One region of the Bacillus sp. PK3-067 genome, then DNA from elsewhere that is predicted to be linked to it. Evidence: a T-box and tRNA genes for the amino acid it is inferred to sense, from the RefSeq annotation. Region 1 holds a T-box; the other holds one or more tRNA genes.

Region 1 (6,306 bases):
CTTTAGCTAGTCGCTTGCAAGAATCACAAGGAGAAGTACAGATGGTCACAGTTAATGGCGAGGAAATGGACGTGGAAAACATTTCACCGTATGATTTCATGTAACAAGGTGAAATTATATAGTGAAACTTTCAAACGCATAGCGTTGAAAGGCTCCAGTAATGTATAAATGAATGCAGTTTGGACATAATGGCGAATAGAATCTGGGAGACTGTAAGGAGATGAAAGCCATATGTTCATTTGTCCAAATTGCAAAGGGAAAGACATTGGAAAAATAGGTGTCAACCAATTTTATTGCTGGAATTGTTATATCGAATTATCGGTTTCAAAGGGGAAAATCCATACACATCAAGTTGAGGAAGACGGTTCATTAAGCTCTCTTGATGATTTATTTGATGAGAATGAAAGAACGATCGGATAACGAAAAGGGGGATTTACTTTGAATCTACGCAATTCATTAATCGCATTAGGTGTTGGAGCTGCAGCATATCAATATGCTCGTAAACAAGATGTATTTTCAAAACGCAATATGAAAAAAGCACGTAAGATGATTAAGTCTTACTTATAATCATTTCGATAAATTGAAAAACTCCCTTGTAGACAAGGGAGTTTTTTTATGCACCCATATGCAAATAAAAAAGTCCGATCTCTGAGAAAAGATAAGATAGACCGTAGCAGCCAACGCCAAGTATTCCATACTGCCATAATTGCTTCGCTTTTTCTTTACGTGAGGAATGAATAAAGAACCCCTTCCAAATACCGAACCCGATACAAATCCATTCAAGAATCATAAAAAGTGCTGATAATCCAAGCATAAACAAAACCATAATTAGCCCTCCTGATTATATTAATTCATGCTGTATTCTCAGGGGTGGTTGTCCTTGTTATGTTATTTATATGTACGTCTTTAAAAAACAGTATGGTCCGTATGAAAAGATTTTAAAAGTTTCGCACATAACCTACCCCATTTATTTTCAAAATAAAGGTGGAGGAGGTTTTTCATGTGAAGAATCTTAAAATCATTTGGATATATCGTTTAGGATTATTGTTACTTGTTTTTCTTTGTCTGCTCGTCTTTTTAAAAATTAAGCCGCTATGGGCACCGATTATTTTTGTATTTAAAGTAGCAATCACGCCGTTTCTTATCGCGTGTTTTATTGCGTATTTATTGCACCCTTTAATTGAAAAAATTCATAAGGAAGGGATGCCCCGTACACTTGCCATTTTGCTCATTTATATCCTTTTCTTTGGCGGAATTGGTTATGGGATTTATAAAGGAACACCAGTCGTTATTAAACAGTTACAAGAGATTAATGAACAATTTCCCCAGTTTACAAAGATGTACGATTCGTGGATGGATGGCGTTACAGAACAAACAGCGAATTTCCCTTCGTTCATTCATGAAAAGGTGAAACAACTTTTTGTGGGTGTGGAAACGAAGATTCAAGCGCTTTTAAATAAAGTGATGAGTACAGCTCGTGGTGTACTCGATTCATTGCTCATTATTTTCTTAATACCGTTCATTGTATTTTACATATTAAAAGATTATGGTGAGTTTTATCATATCTTTTGGAAACTAGTCCCAAGTAAATGGCGAGGTACGGGGCAAATGCTTGCGAAAGAAATTGATAAGTCACTTGGAAGCTATATTCGAGGACAGTTATTTGTTTGTTTAGTATTAGGGGGAGTATCAGCTCTTTCTTTTTGGTTTATCGGTATGAAATATCCATTATTGCTTGGCATTATTATTGGGGTAACGGATATAATCCCATACTTCGGTCCTATTTTAGGAGCGATCCCGACGTTAATGATTGCAGCAACAGTATCAACGAGTTTACTTATTAAGGCGGGGATCACGATTGCGATTTTGCAATTTGTGGAGAGTAACATTTTATCGCCTTACATCGTTGGTAAGTCACTTCGTATGCATCCCGTTATTATTATGCTTGCCTTACTAGTTGGGGGAGAGGTAGCTGGGATTGTAGGATTGCTAATATCGGTTCCGGTTTTAGCAGTTATTCGCACTGTCATTGTTCATGTGAGACCGCTCTTGAAAAAAGAAGATGTGTAAGTATAGAAGCCCTCTATGTAAGAAATAGAGGGCTAATCATATATTTATTTAGAAAGTTGCTCGTGTATTTTTTGAACGAGGGAGCTCACATCATTTGTTTGAATATGTTTTATTTTTTTCCATTCGTTATCATACATAAATATAATTTGATTGTTGAAAAGACGCTTTTGTTCTTTTAGATTAGAAATTTTTGCGAAAGAGTACTCTTCAAATATTGGATTCTTACTTACATCTGGCCCATAAAAGAATAGTCTTTTGTTCGTTAAAATTAGCAATCCTGGCCTTGCGACGGAACGATAAATAAATATGTCTAATGAACATGCTGCGTAAAATAATATCGTTTCGTCAGTCGCTAATATGTTTTTAGCTTTGCTAAGTAAGGTTGTCATTGTGATCGCTCCTTTATTTTATTAACAATAATTTAATTGTAGCAAAAAAAGTAATATTTAGAAATTTTTATAAATCATTCTTATAAGGAGATTCCGATTTGTTAATAAACGCATAATATATGAAAAGGCTGTTAAGAATGAATAGTAGAATACCTATGATTAATAAGCAATTAATACAATATAAATGATTATCTACATTGACAAACTTAAGAGAATTCTATTATATTTAGTCATATAATACATTAAATCAATGACGGAACAAGTACGTTACAGTCCATTTATAGAGAGAAGCTTCCATATGGCTGAAAGAAGCTTTAAATGAAGGGTAACAGAAAGCTAATCCTGAGAGCAGCTAATCACTGCCGTCTTGCCACGTTACGGCACCATGAGGTGATGAATTGATTGTTATTGTAATCAATTCATAATTAGGGTGGTATCGCGAGTTAACTCTCGTCCCTTTTATAGGGACGGGAGTTTTTTATATTTAAGGAGGAAAATACAATGAAACAACTAACAGGCGCACAAATTCGTCAAATGTTTTTAGACTTTTTCCAAGAAAAAGGACATGCAGTAGAACCTAGTGCATCACTAGTTCCGCATGAAGATCCATCTCTTTTATGGATTAATAGTGGTGTAGCTACATTAAAAAAATATTTTGATGGACGTGTAATCCCACAAAATCCACGTATTACAAATGCTCAAAAATCAATTCGTACAAACGATATTGAAAACGTAGGGAAAACAGCTCGTCACCATACATTCTTTGAAATGTTAGGAAACTTCTCAATTGGTGATTACTTCAAAGAAGAAGCAATTACATGGGCTTGGGAATTCTTAACGAGCGACAAATGGATCGGATTCGATAAAGAATTACTATCAGTTACAATCCATCCAGAAGATGAAGAAGCATTCACAATTTGGAATGAGAAAATGGGCGTTCCAAAAGAGCGTATTATTCGCTTAGAAGAAAACTTCTGGGATATCGGTGAAGGACCAAGTGGACCGAATACAGAGATTTTCTATGACCGCGGAGAAGCTTACGGTAATGACTTTAGTGACCCAGAATTATATCCAGGCGGAGAAAACGAGCGTTACTTAGAAGTATGGAACCTTGTATTCTCTCAATTTAACCATAATCCAGACGGTTCATATACACCACTTCCTAAGAAAAACATTGATACAGGGATGGGTCTAGAGCGTATGACATCTATCGTTCAAGATGTACCTACGAACTTTGATACAGACCTATTCATGCCGATGATTGGTGCAACAGAAACAATTTCTGGTGAAAAATATCGTAATGGCGATTTAGAAAAAGATATGGCATTCAAAGTAATTGCTGACCATATCCGTACAGTAACATTCGCTGTTGGTGACGGTGCTCTTCCATCTAACGAAGGCCGTGGTTATGTATTACGTCGTTTATTACGCCGCGCTGTTCGTTATTCGAAGAAATTAAACATCAACCGTCCATTTATGTTTGAATTAGTACCGGTTGTTGGAGAAGTAATGAAAGACTTCTATCCAGAAGTACTTGAAAAGAAAGATTTCATTGCGAAAGTTGTGAAGAACGAAGAAGAGCGTTTCCATGAAACACTTCATGATGGTGAAGCGATTTTAGCTGAAGTAATTGCAAAAGCAAAAGAAGAAAAAACAACTGTTATTTCTGGAGTAGATGCGTTCCGTCTATATGACACATACGGTTTCCCAATTGAATTAACAGAAGAATATGCAGAAGAAGCTGGCATGACAGTTGATCATGAAGGCTTTGAAAATGAAATGGAAAAACAACGTGAGCGTGCACGTGCTGCTCGTCAAGACGTTGATTCTATGCAAGTTCAAGGTGGTGTCCTTGGAGAAATTAAAGTAGCGAGCGAATTCGTTGGTTACGGTACAGTTGCAACAGAAAGTAACGTTGTTGCACTTGTGAAAAACGGCGAATACACAGACAGCTTACAAGCTGGTGAAGAAGGACAGTTAATTCTTGATGTAACACCATTCTATGCTGAGAGTGGTGGACAAATTGCAGACCGTGGTTACCTTCTTGCAGATGGTGTGAAAGTTCTTGTAAAAGACGTACAAAAAGCACCAAACGGCCAAAACTTGCATAAAGTTGTTGTTGAAGAAGGTACATTAACGAAAGATGCGGCTGTAAAAGCTATTATCGATACGAAAAACCGTAGTAGCGTTGTAAAAAATCATACAGCAACTCACTTACTACACCAAGCATTAAAAGACGTACTTGGAACACACGTTAACCAAGCAGGTTCTCTTGTAACTTCTGAACGTCTACGTTTTGACTTCTCTCACTTCGGTCAAGTACAAGCTGACGAATTAGAAAAAATTGAGCGTATGGTAAACGAAAAAATTTGGGAAAGTATTGATGTTGAGATTTCTCAAAAAGCAATCGAAGAAGCGAAAGAAATGGGCGCAATGGCATTATTCGGTGAAAAATACGGAGATGTTGTACGCGTTGTACAAGTTGGCGATTACAGCTTAGAGCTTTGTGGTGGTTGTCACGTTGATAATACAGCTTCTATCGGTATTTTCAAAATCGTTGCTGAGTCTGGTATTGGTGCAGGAACTCGTCGTATTGAAGCAGTAACTGGTAAGTCTGCATACGAATTAATGAACGATCAAGTAGGTTTATTAAAAGAAGCAGCAGGAAAAATGAAAACAAATCCGAAAGATATTTTAACAAGAGTTGATGGTCTATTTGCTGAAGTGAAACAACTGCAAAAAGAAAATGAATCTCTTGCTACGAAATTAAGCAATATCGAAGCTGGAAACTTAACTGATTCTGTAATGACAGTTGATGGTGTGAATGTATTAGCAGCGAAAGTAAATGTTGCAGATATGAACAACTTACGTACGATGATGGATGATCTGAAAAATAAATTAGAGTCAGCAGTTGTTGTATTAGCGTCTGTTAATGACGATAAAGTAAACATCCTAGCAGGTGTAACGAAAGACTTAATTAGCCAAGGTTACCATGCTGGTAAACTTGTGAAAGAAGTAGCTTCTCGTTGCGGCGGTGGCGGTGGTGGCCGTCCTGATATGGCACAAGCAGGCGGTAAAAACCCAGCTCAAGTCGAAGAAGCTTTAGCATTTGTACAAGAGTACGTTAAATCTGTTTCAAAATAAAGAGATAGTAGTGTACAATGGTAGGGAGAGGAGAAGTTCTTCTCCCTATACTTACTATATAAGTGAGGTGCTTGAAATGGACGGTTTTGATAAAACAATGAAGTTTAGCATTCAAGATGAAAAACAGAGTGTCCATGTAAATGATGTACTTTTAACTGTGTATGATGCACTTCAAGAAAAAGGCTATAATCCGATTAACCAAATCGTCGGTTATTTATTAAGTGGAGACCCAGCATACATACCTCGCCATAAAGATGCACGTAGCATCATTCGCAAGCTTGAACGTGATGAGTTAATTGAAGAGCTTGTGAAGTCTTACTTGAAACATCATCGTGAGGAGTAGTTTATGCGGATATTAGGTTTAGATGTAGGTACAAAAACAGTCGGAGTTGCAATTAGCGACGAGATGGGCTGGACAGCACAAGGATTAGAAACAATTAAGATTAACGAAGAACGAGGTCACTTTGGTTTTGATCGTATTTCTGAGTTAGTAAAGCAGTACAATGTGGACAAAATAGTAGTAGGTTTACCTAAAAATATGAATGGTACAATTGGCCCACGTGGTGAAGCGTGCCAACAATTTGCAGAAAACCTACGAGAGCTGTTACAATTAGACGTTGTAATGTGGGACGAGCGTTTGTCAACAATGGCAGCGGAACGTCTACTCATTTCAGCCGATGTAAGCCGTAAGAAGCGAAAGCAA
Region 2 (6,306 bases), 1.2 Mb from region 1:
AAATAACGCCAAGGCGCATTACTTCTGCTCCAGTTGATAATAGACCTGCTACTAAAGCTCCTTCTAACATATGACCAGATACACGTGTATCACGACCGATAATTACTTTTGGACGATCTGTATCTTTTGTTAATACATAACCACCAAAACGTCCAATTTTGAAAGCTAATTCAGGTGTTAACTCCTTATTTGCAACTCCGCGTACTCCATCTGTACCAAAATATTTACCCATTATGATTCGCTCCTTTTTCTTGCTCTTTTTGATTATCTACTGTTGGTTCTTGACTCGTTTCTTTATCTTTATCTTGATTTTGATTTTGGTTTTGATTCTTTTCCTGTTCTTTTTCTGAATCAGGTTCAGGATTTTTTGGTTTCTCATTTTGATTTTCTTGATCCGTATTTGAATCCGGTTGTTGACCATTACCCTGTACTTCTTTATCTGGTTTTTCTTTCTTCACAATAGTAACTTTAGCACTTTTTTGTTTTGGCTCTATTGAAATATTACCAGGACCGCTCACTTGAATGGAAATATCTTTCGTCCCTGAGGATACATTTTGCAGATTAATTACCGCTGTTATTTGAGCAGCTGTTATTTTATCTACTATACTTGCTTCTCCTGAAATATCAACACTTATCTTTCCATCTTGCGGCGAAAGTAGCTGAGCAGTAACATCTTTAGACAGTCCATTTTTCTGGATTGGGATACCATCAATCGTTTTTGTTTTCGTTTGTTTTGTTTTTTGCACTCCCACCGAAACCTTCACTTGATTCGGTTTTGCACTTGTTACACCCTTGGGTAATAAAACAGAGGCATCGAATGTTGTAGACTCTGTCAATTGACTAAGATCTACTTCGACCCCCTCTAGCGATTGTATATTATCCAAAATATCTTTTGGACCAGCTATCGTTACTTCTCTCGGTTCAACACTGATATTTGTAACCGCCAATCCTTCTGCTAAACTCCCCTTCTTCGTATACGTTACAGGAACAGTTTTTTCAGTATTATTGGCTGTAGTTTGCGTTGCCACATTCAACGTTACACTAATCTTAGATGGACTTGTTCTTACATTTAAACGTTTTCCTTCTTTATTGTATAATGTAACTTCGGGCGTTTTTGTAACAGTTTTATTAACACCTTTTAAATCAACATACGCTTTGGCAGAGGAAATGCTTTCAATTTCTTCTTTCGTCCCAACTACCTCAACAGTATCCGGTTTAAGGCTTGATTTTTCTAGAGTAGCCCCCGCTGGCATCTGATCCTCATTTGATAATTTCAGATCTACATGAACATATTTTCTCGCCTTTTCATGAAGAGTAACTTTAATTGTTGATGGCTGAACTGTTCCTTTCACATCATCTGGAAGCCCGTTCGTTTTTAAAGAAATCTCATAAGTTCCTTTTGGACTATCTCGCAAATCAACCGGTATGTCAAATTGTTTTTTTGCTTTTGCTGTAGCAACTGATGCTTTTGGGCCTTCTAATTTTACTTTAACGCCCTCTGCCGGAATACCACTTACAATATATTTCTCCTCATCATACTTAAGATTAATAGCATAATTAGTTAATGTTTCTTTCGTATCATTTGCAAAAGGTAATATACCTGATGTCGTATTTTTTTCAGTTAACGTCGCTGACATAAAAAGCATACACGCCAATAGTAATGAGATCCCTTTTAAAAACCAATGATTCTCCATTAACTTATCCATGACGCTTTCTCCTCCAATTCCATAAAGACGAAGAAGTCGTTTTTTCGTTTCCACTAAATTCAGCTAATAACATATCTTTCAGCTGTTCTGTCTTCAAATCACGATGCAACTTACCATTTTTCGTTAAAGAAATTTGACCAGTTTCTTCAGACACAACTACTGTAATACTATCAGTAACTTCACTAACTCCCATTGCAGCACGATGTCTAGTTCCTAATTCTTTAGAAATAAACGGACTTTCTGATAATGGAAGATAGCATGCTGCTGCTTTAATTGTACTTCCTTGCATAATTACCGCTCCGTCATGAAGAGGTGTATTTGGAATAAAAATATTAATAAGTAATTCCGATGATACGTTTGCATTAAGCGGAATACCCGTTTCCACATAATCACCCATACCGGTCTCTTTTGACAAAGTAATTAATGCACCAATTCTACGTTTCCCCATATATTCGGTTGCTTTTGCTATCGCTGTTGCAACCATTTCAGGTTCATCATCCTCATGCGTTCCAACACGCGAAAATAAACTCCCGCGCCCTAGCTGCTCAAGTGCTCTTCGCAATTCTGGCTGAAAGATAATAATAACGGCTAAAAATCCCCACGTTAATACTTGTTCAGTTAGCCAAGATAGCGTACGCAATTCAAGGAAAATACTGATCATCTTAACTACGATAATAACTGTAATCCCTTTTAAAAGTTGAACAGCTTTCGTCCCTCGGATTATAAGAATTAGCTTATATATAATAAACCATACAATGGCAATATCTAATGCCGTACTAAGATATTTCAAAATGGTCGTATCTTCAAAAGGCATGCTATCCCTTCCTCCTACTTACGAGCAATTCTATCCATATATTGAAATATTGTTTTATGCTCTATCTGTATGTATTTCCAACAACTAGTTAATTATACCATACATGAAACAAACGACAATTACAAACAACCCCCTTTAGCTCAAATTGGTAAGATGTCAAACATTTTTATTGTACAGTATAATATAAATCATTATTATACGCTTATTTTCAAATAAAAAAAGCAACTTCTCAGTTGCTTTTCTTACATTTATTTTAGTTTTTCACCGAATAAAGAACCCATTAAAGCAACTGCTGTTGTTGCCGTTCTATTTCTCTCATCTAAAATCGTATTTACCTCAACAAATTCAGCAGATGTGATAATATCAGCTTCTGCTAACATTTCCATCGCCAAATGACTTTCACGATAAGATAGACCGCCAATTACAGGCGTTCCAACACCTGGTGCATCATGAGGATCAAGACCATCTAAATCTAATGATAAGTGTACACCATCGGTATGAGATAAATATGCGATTGTTTCTTCCATCACAGCCGTCATCCCCATACGATCAATTTCATGCATTGAGAACACTTTAATACCTTCATTGCGAATGAAATCTTTTTCTCCTTCATCCAATGCACGCGCACCGATAATTACGACATTCTCTTTTTTCACCTTTGGATATGCTCCGTATAAATCTACAAGTGAAGAATGTCCATAACCTAAACTTGCTGCAAGTGACATACCATGAATATTTCCAGATGGTGAAGTTTCCTCTGTATTTAAATCACCGTGTGCATCATACCAAATAACGCCTAAGTTTTTATAATGTTTTGCTACACCAGCTAATGTACCGATAGCAATACTATGGTCACCACCTAATACAAGTGGAAAACGACCTTCTTCTATAATATGATCCACCTTACTTGCTAATTCATTACATACAGTTGCAACTTGTGTAAGGTTTCTTAATTTTGTATTTTCATCTATCTCTTTTTCTCTCTCTATACATATATCTCCCATATCTTTAACGTCATATCCAATTTCTTCAATTCTTTCAATTACCCCTGCATAACGGATCGCGCTCGGTCCCATATCAACTCCACGACGCATCTGTCCTAAATCCATTGGAACTCCAATAACTGAGATTTCTTTTTTCATAGATAGTATCCCCCTTTTATGCCTTCACTAAATATTTTAAATCTTTTATATAGTCTGACTCAACTCGACATTTTTCTGTATGGATATACAATTTATTCACTTATATTCACGTTGAAAACCAAATTTTAAGACTATTCTATGTATAAAGTTAACTTAATGAAACAATCGCAATCACTATTATTAAATAATAATAATAAAACACTCCTATATTTAGAAGTGTTTTTCTGATGCTATTTTCCATACTGTTGCAATATTCTTCGTTGTCATTTCAATATTTTCTTCTGCTACTTTATATGCTTCTTCTAGTGTCATCGGTTTCGTTGTGATACTAAATACCGCATCTATTCCTTTCTCGTACACAGCTGAATAATCAGATGATACAGACCCTCCAATAGCAATTACAGGCACAGAAAAACGTTTTGCACGCCCCGCAACACCCACAGGAGCCTTTCCATATGCAGTTTGTTTATCTATTCTACCTTCACCAGTTATAATAAGATGTGCATCTTCTATATGTTTATCGAAATTTGTATAATCTAATACAATTTCAATGCCCCTACGCAAGTCTCCCTTTAACACTGAAATAACAGCCGCTCCCATTCCTCCCGCTGCCCCTGCACCAGGTATTTCAGATACATCAAAAGATACATATCGTTTAAGCATATTCGCATAATGTTGTAAATTCTCATCTAGCTCTTTCATCATCTCTATATTTGCACCCTTTTGTCTCCCAAATACGAAAGATGCTCCCTGCATTCCGACTAATGGATTATCCACATCACATGCCGCTTCTATCTTTACCCCCTTTAAGCGTGGGTCCATTCGTGAAAAATCAATAGTAACAATCGAGTGTAATGTGCCTCCAGATGGATCTATTACTTCACCCTTACCATTTATAAACCTTACTCCTAAAGCCGCTAACATACCTGCCCCGCCATCATTTGTAGCACTTCCTCCAAGTCCTAAAATTATGTACTCCACTCCTTGATCTAGCGCATGTAATATAAGTTCTCCTGTTCCTTTTGTCGTTGTAATAAGTGGGTTGCGCTTTTCAACTGGAACGTGCTGTAATCCTGATGCTGCTGCCATTTCAATAAACGCTGTCTTTTTATCTTTAGAAATGCCATAAAAAGCTTGTATACCTTCTCTAAGCGGTCCTGTCACACTAATTGATATAATTCTCCCCCCTGTAGCATCAACAAGTGATTCAACCGTCCCTTCTCCTCCATCTCCAATTGGTATTTTCACATACTCTGCATTAGGAAAAATTGCTCTAAAACCTCTTTCAATAGCTCCACATACTTCTATAGCTTTTAGGCTTTCTTTATATGAATCAGATGCAATAATAACTTTCACAATTATCTCCCCATCCCTTATTTTTACGTTTTCTTCATTTTAAACGACAAGTATAAAAGTTGTCTTTTTAAACACAAAAAAAGCTTACATCGTATGATGTAAGCTTTTTTATTTAGATGGAGCCTAGCGGGATCGAACCGCTGACCTCCTGCGTGCAAGGCAGGCGCTCTCCCAGCTGAGCTAAGGCCCCTTATTAATTAAGCGGAAGACGGGATTCGAACCCGCGACCCCAACCTTGGCAAGGTTGTATTCTACCACTGAACTACTTCCGCAAAAATGATGAGCCATGAAGGACTCGAACCTTCGACCCTCTGATTAAAAGTCAGATGCTCTACCAACTGAGCTAATGGCTCGTAAATGGCTGGGCTAGCTGGATTCGAACCAGCGCATGACGGAGTCAAAGTCCGTTGCCTTACCGCTTGGCTATAGCCCATTAATATTTACTAGTATGGTTATCTTTTCAAAAAAATAAACCCTCTCAGGTTATTTTAAAGAAAATGGTGGAGGGGGGCAGATTCGAACTGCCGAACCCGAAGGAGCGGATTTACAGTCCGCCGCGTTTAGCCACTTCGCTACCCCTCCGACATTTTAAATATATATGGTGGAGGATGACGGGATCGAACCGCCGACCCCCTGCTTGTAAGGCAGGTGCTCTCCCAGCTGAGCTAATCCTCCAAAAGTGGTGACCCGTACGGGATTCGAACCCGTGTTACCGCCGTGAAAGGGCGGTGTCTTAACCACTTGACCAACGGGCCAAAAAAGTTTTAAACCTATTCCCAAGCTTCCAACCGGGCTTGAACCGGTGACCTCTTCCTTACCATGGAAGTGCTCTACCAGCTGAGCTATGGAAGCATAATGGCTCCGCAGGTAGGACTCGAACCTACGACCGATCGGTTAACAGCCGATAGCTCTACCACTGAGCTACTGCGGAATAATATTAGCCTGGCAACGTCCTACTCTCACAGGGACAAGGTCCCAACTACCATCGGCGCTAGAGAGCTTAACTTCCGTGTTCGGTATGGGAACGGGTGTGACCTCTCTGCCATCATTACCAGACTTTTATCATTATAAACATTTCTTTCGAAATGTCAAGAAGAAATTTTAATATATATTCCTTCAAAACTAGATAACATTTGCTACATATTATATGGTTAAGTCCTCAATCTATTAGTATTCGTCAGCTCCACATGTCACCATGCTTCCACCTCGAACCTATCAACCTGATCATCTTTCAGGGATCTTACTAGCTTACGCTATGGGAAATCTCATCTTGAGGGGGGCTTCATGC

What was found. The T-box of region 1 lies ahead of alaS (alanine--tRNA ligase). A T-box ahead of a tRNA ligase gene usually reads a tRNA of that ligase, here a tRNA-Ala.
Region 2: it has a tRNA-Ala gene. The T-box ahead of alaS (alanine--tRNA ligase) is inferred to sense a tRNA for this amino acid. The anticodon was not compared.

What each region holds. Positions count from the first base shown of each region.
Region 1 is NZ_CP096490.1:4,377,208-4,383,513, reverse strand. Features, by position in the region: gene recD2 (SF1B family DNA helicase RecD2) at 1-104, shown strand, start outside; gene M1D73_RS22580 (hypothetical protein) at 232-420, shown strand; gene M1D73_RS22575 (YrzQ family protein) at 439-567, shown strand; gene M1D73_RS22570 (hypothetical protein) at 614-826, opposite strand; gene M1D73_RS22565 (AI-2E family transporter) at 1,003-2,070, shown strand; gene M1D73_RS22560 (PH domain-containing protein) at 2,115-2,459, opposite strand; T-box leader at 2,701-2,920, shown strand; gene alaS (alanine--tRNA ligase) at 2,961-5,603, shown strand; gene M1D73_RS22550 (IreB family regulatory phosphoprotein) at 5,680-5,946, shown strand; gene ruvX (Holliday junction resolvase RuvX) at 5,950-6,306, shown strand, end outside.
Region 2 is NZ_CP096490.1:155,060-161,365, reverse strand. Features, by position in the region: gene glmM (phosphoglucosamine mutase) at 1-232, opposite strand, end outside; gene M1D73_RS00955 (CdaR family protein) at 225-1,706, opposite strand; gene cdaA (diadenylate cyclase CdaA) at 1,699-2,520, opposite strand; gene rocF (arginase) at 2,769-3,662, opposite strand; gene M1D73_RS00940 (glycerate kinase) at 3,873-5,018, opposite strand; tRNA gene M1D73_RS00935 (tRNA-Ala) at 5,136-5,208, opposite strand; tRNA gene M1D73_RS00930 (tRNA-Gly) at 5,219-5,290, opposite strand; tRNA gene M1D73_RS00925 (tRNA-Lys) at 5,299-5,371, opposite strand; tRNA gene M1D73_RS00920 (tRNA-Gln) at 5,377-5,451, opposite strand; tRNA gene M1D73_RS00915 (tRNA-Tyr) at 5,517-5,600, opposite strand; tRNA gene M1D73_RS00910 (tRNA-Val) at 5,618-5,693, opposite strand; tRNA gene M1D73_RS00905 (tRNA-Glu) at 5,699-5,773, opposite strand; tRNA gene M1D73_RS00900 (tRNA-Thr) at 5,798-5,870, opposite strand; tRNA gene M1D73_RS00895 (tRNA-Asn) at 5,875-5,949, opposite strand; rRNA gene rrf (5S ribosomal RNA) at 5,959-6,074, opposite strand; rRNA gene M1D73_RS00885 (23S ribosomal RNA) at 6,166-6,306, opposite strand, start outside.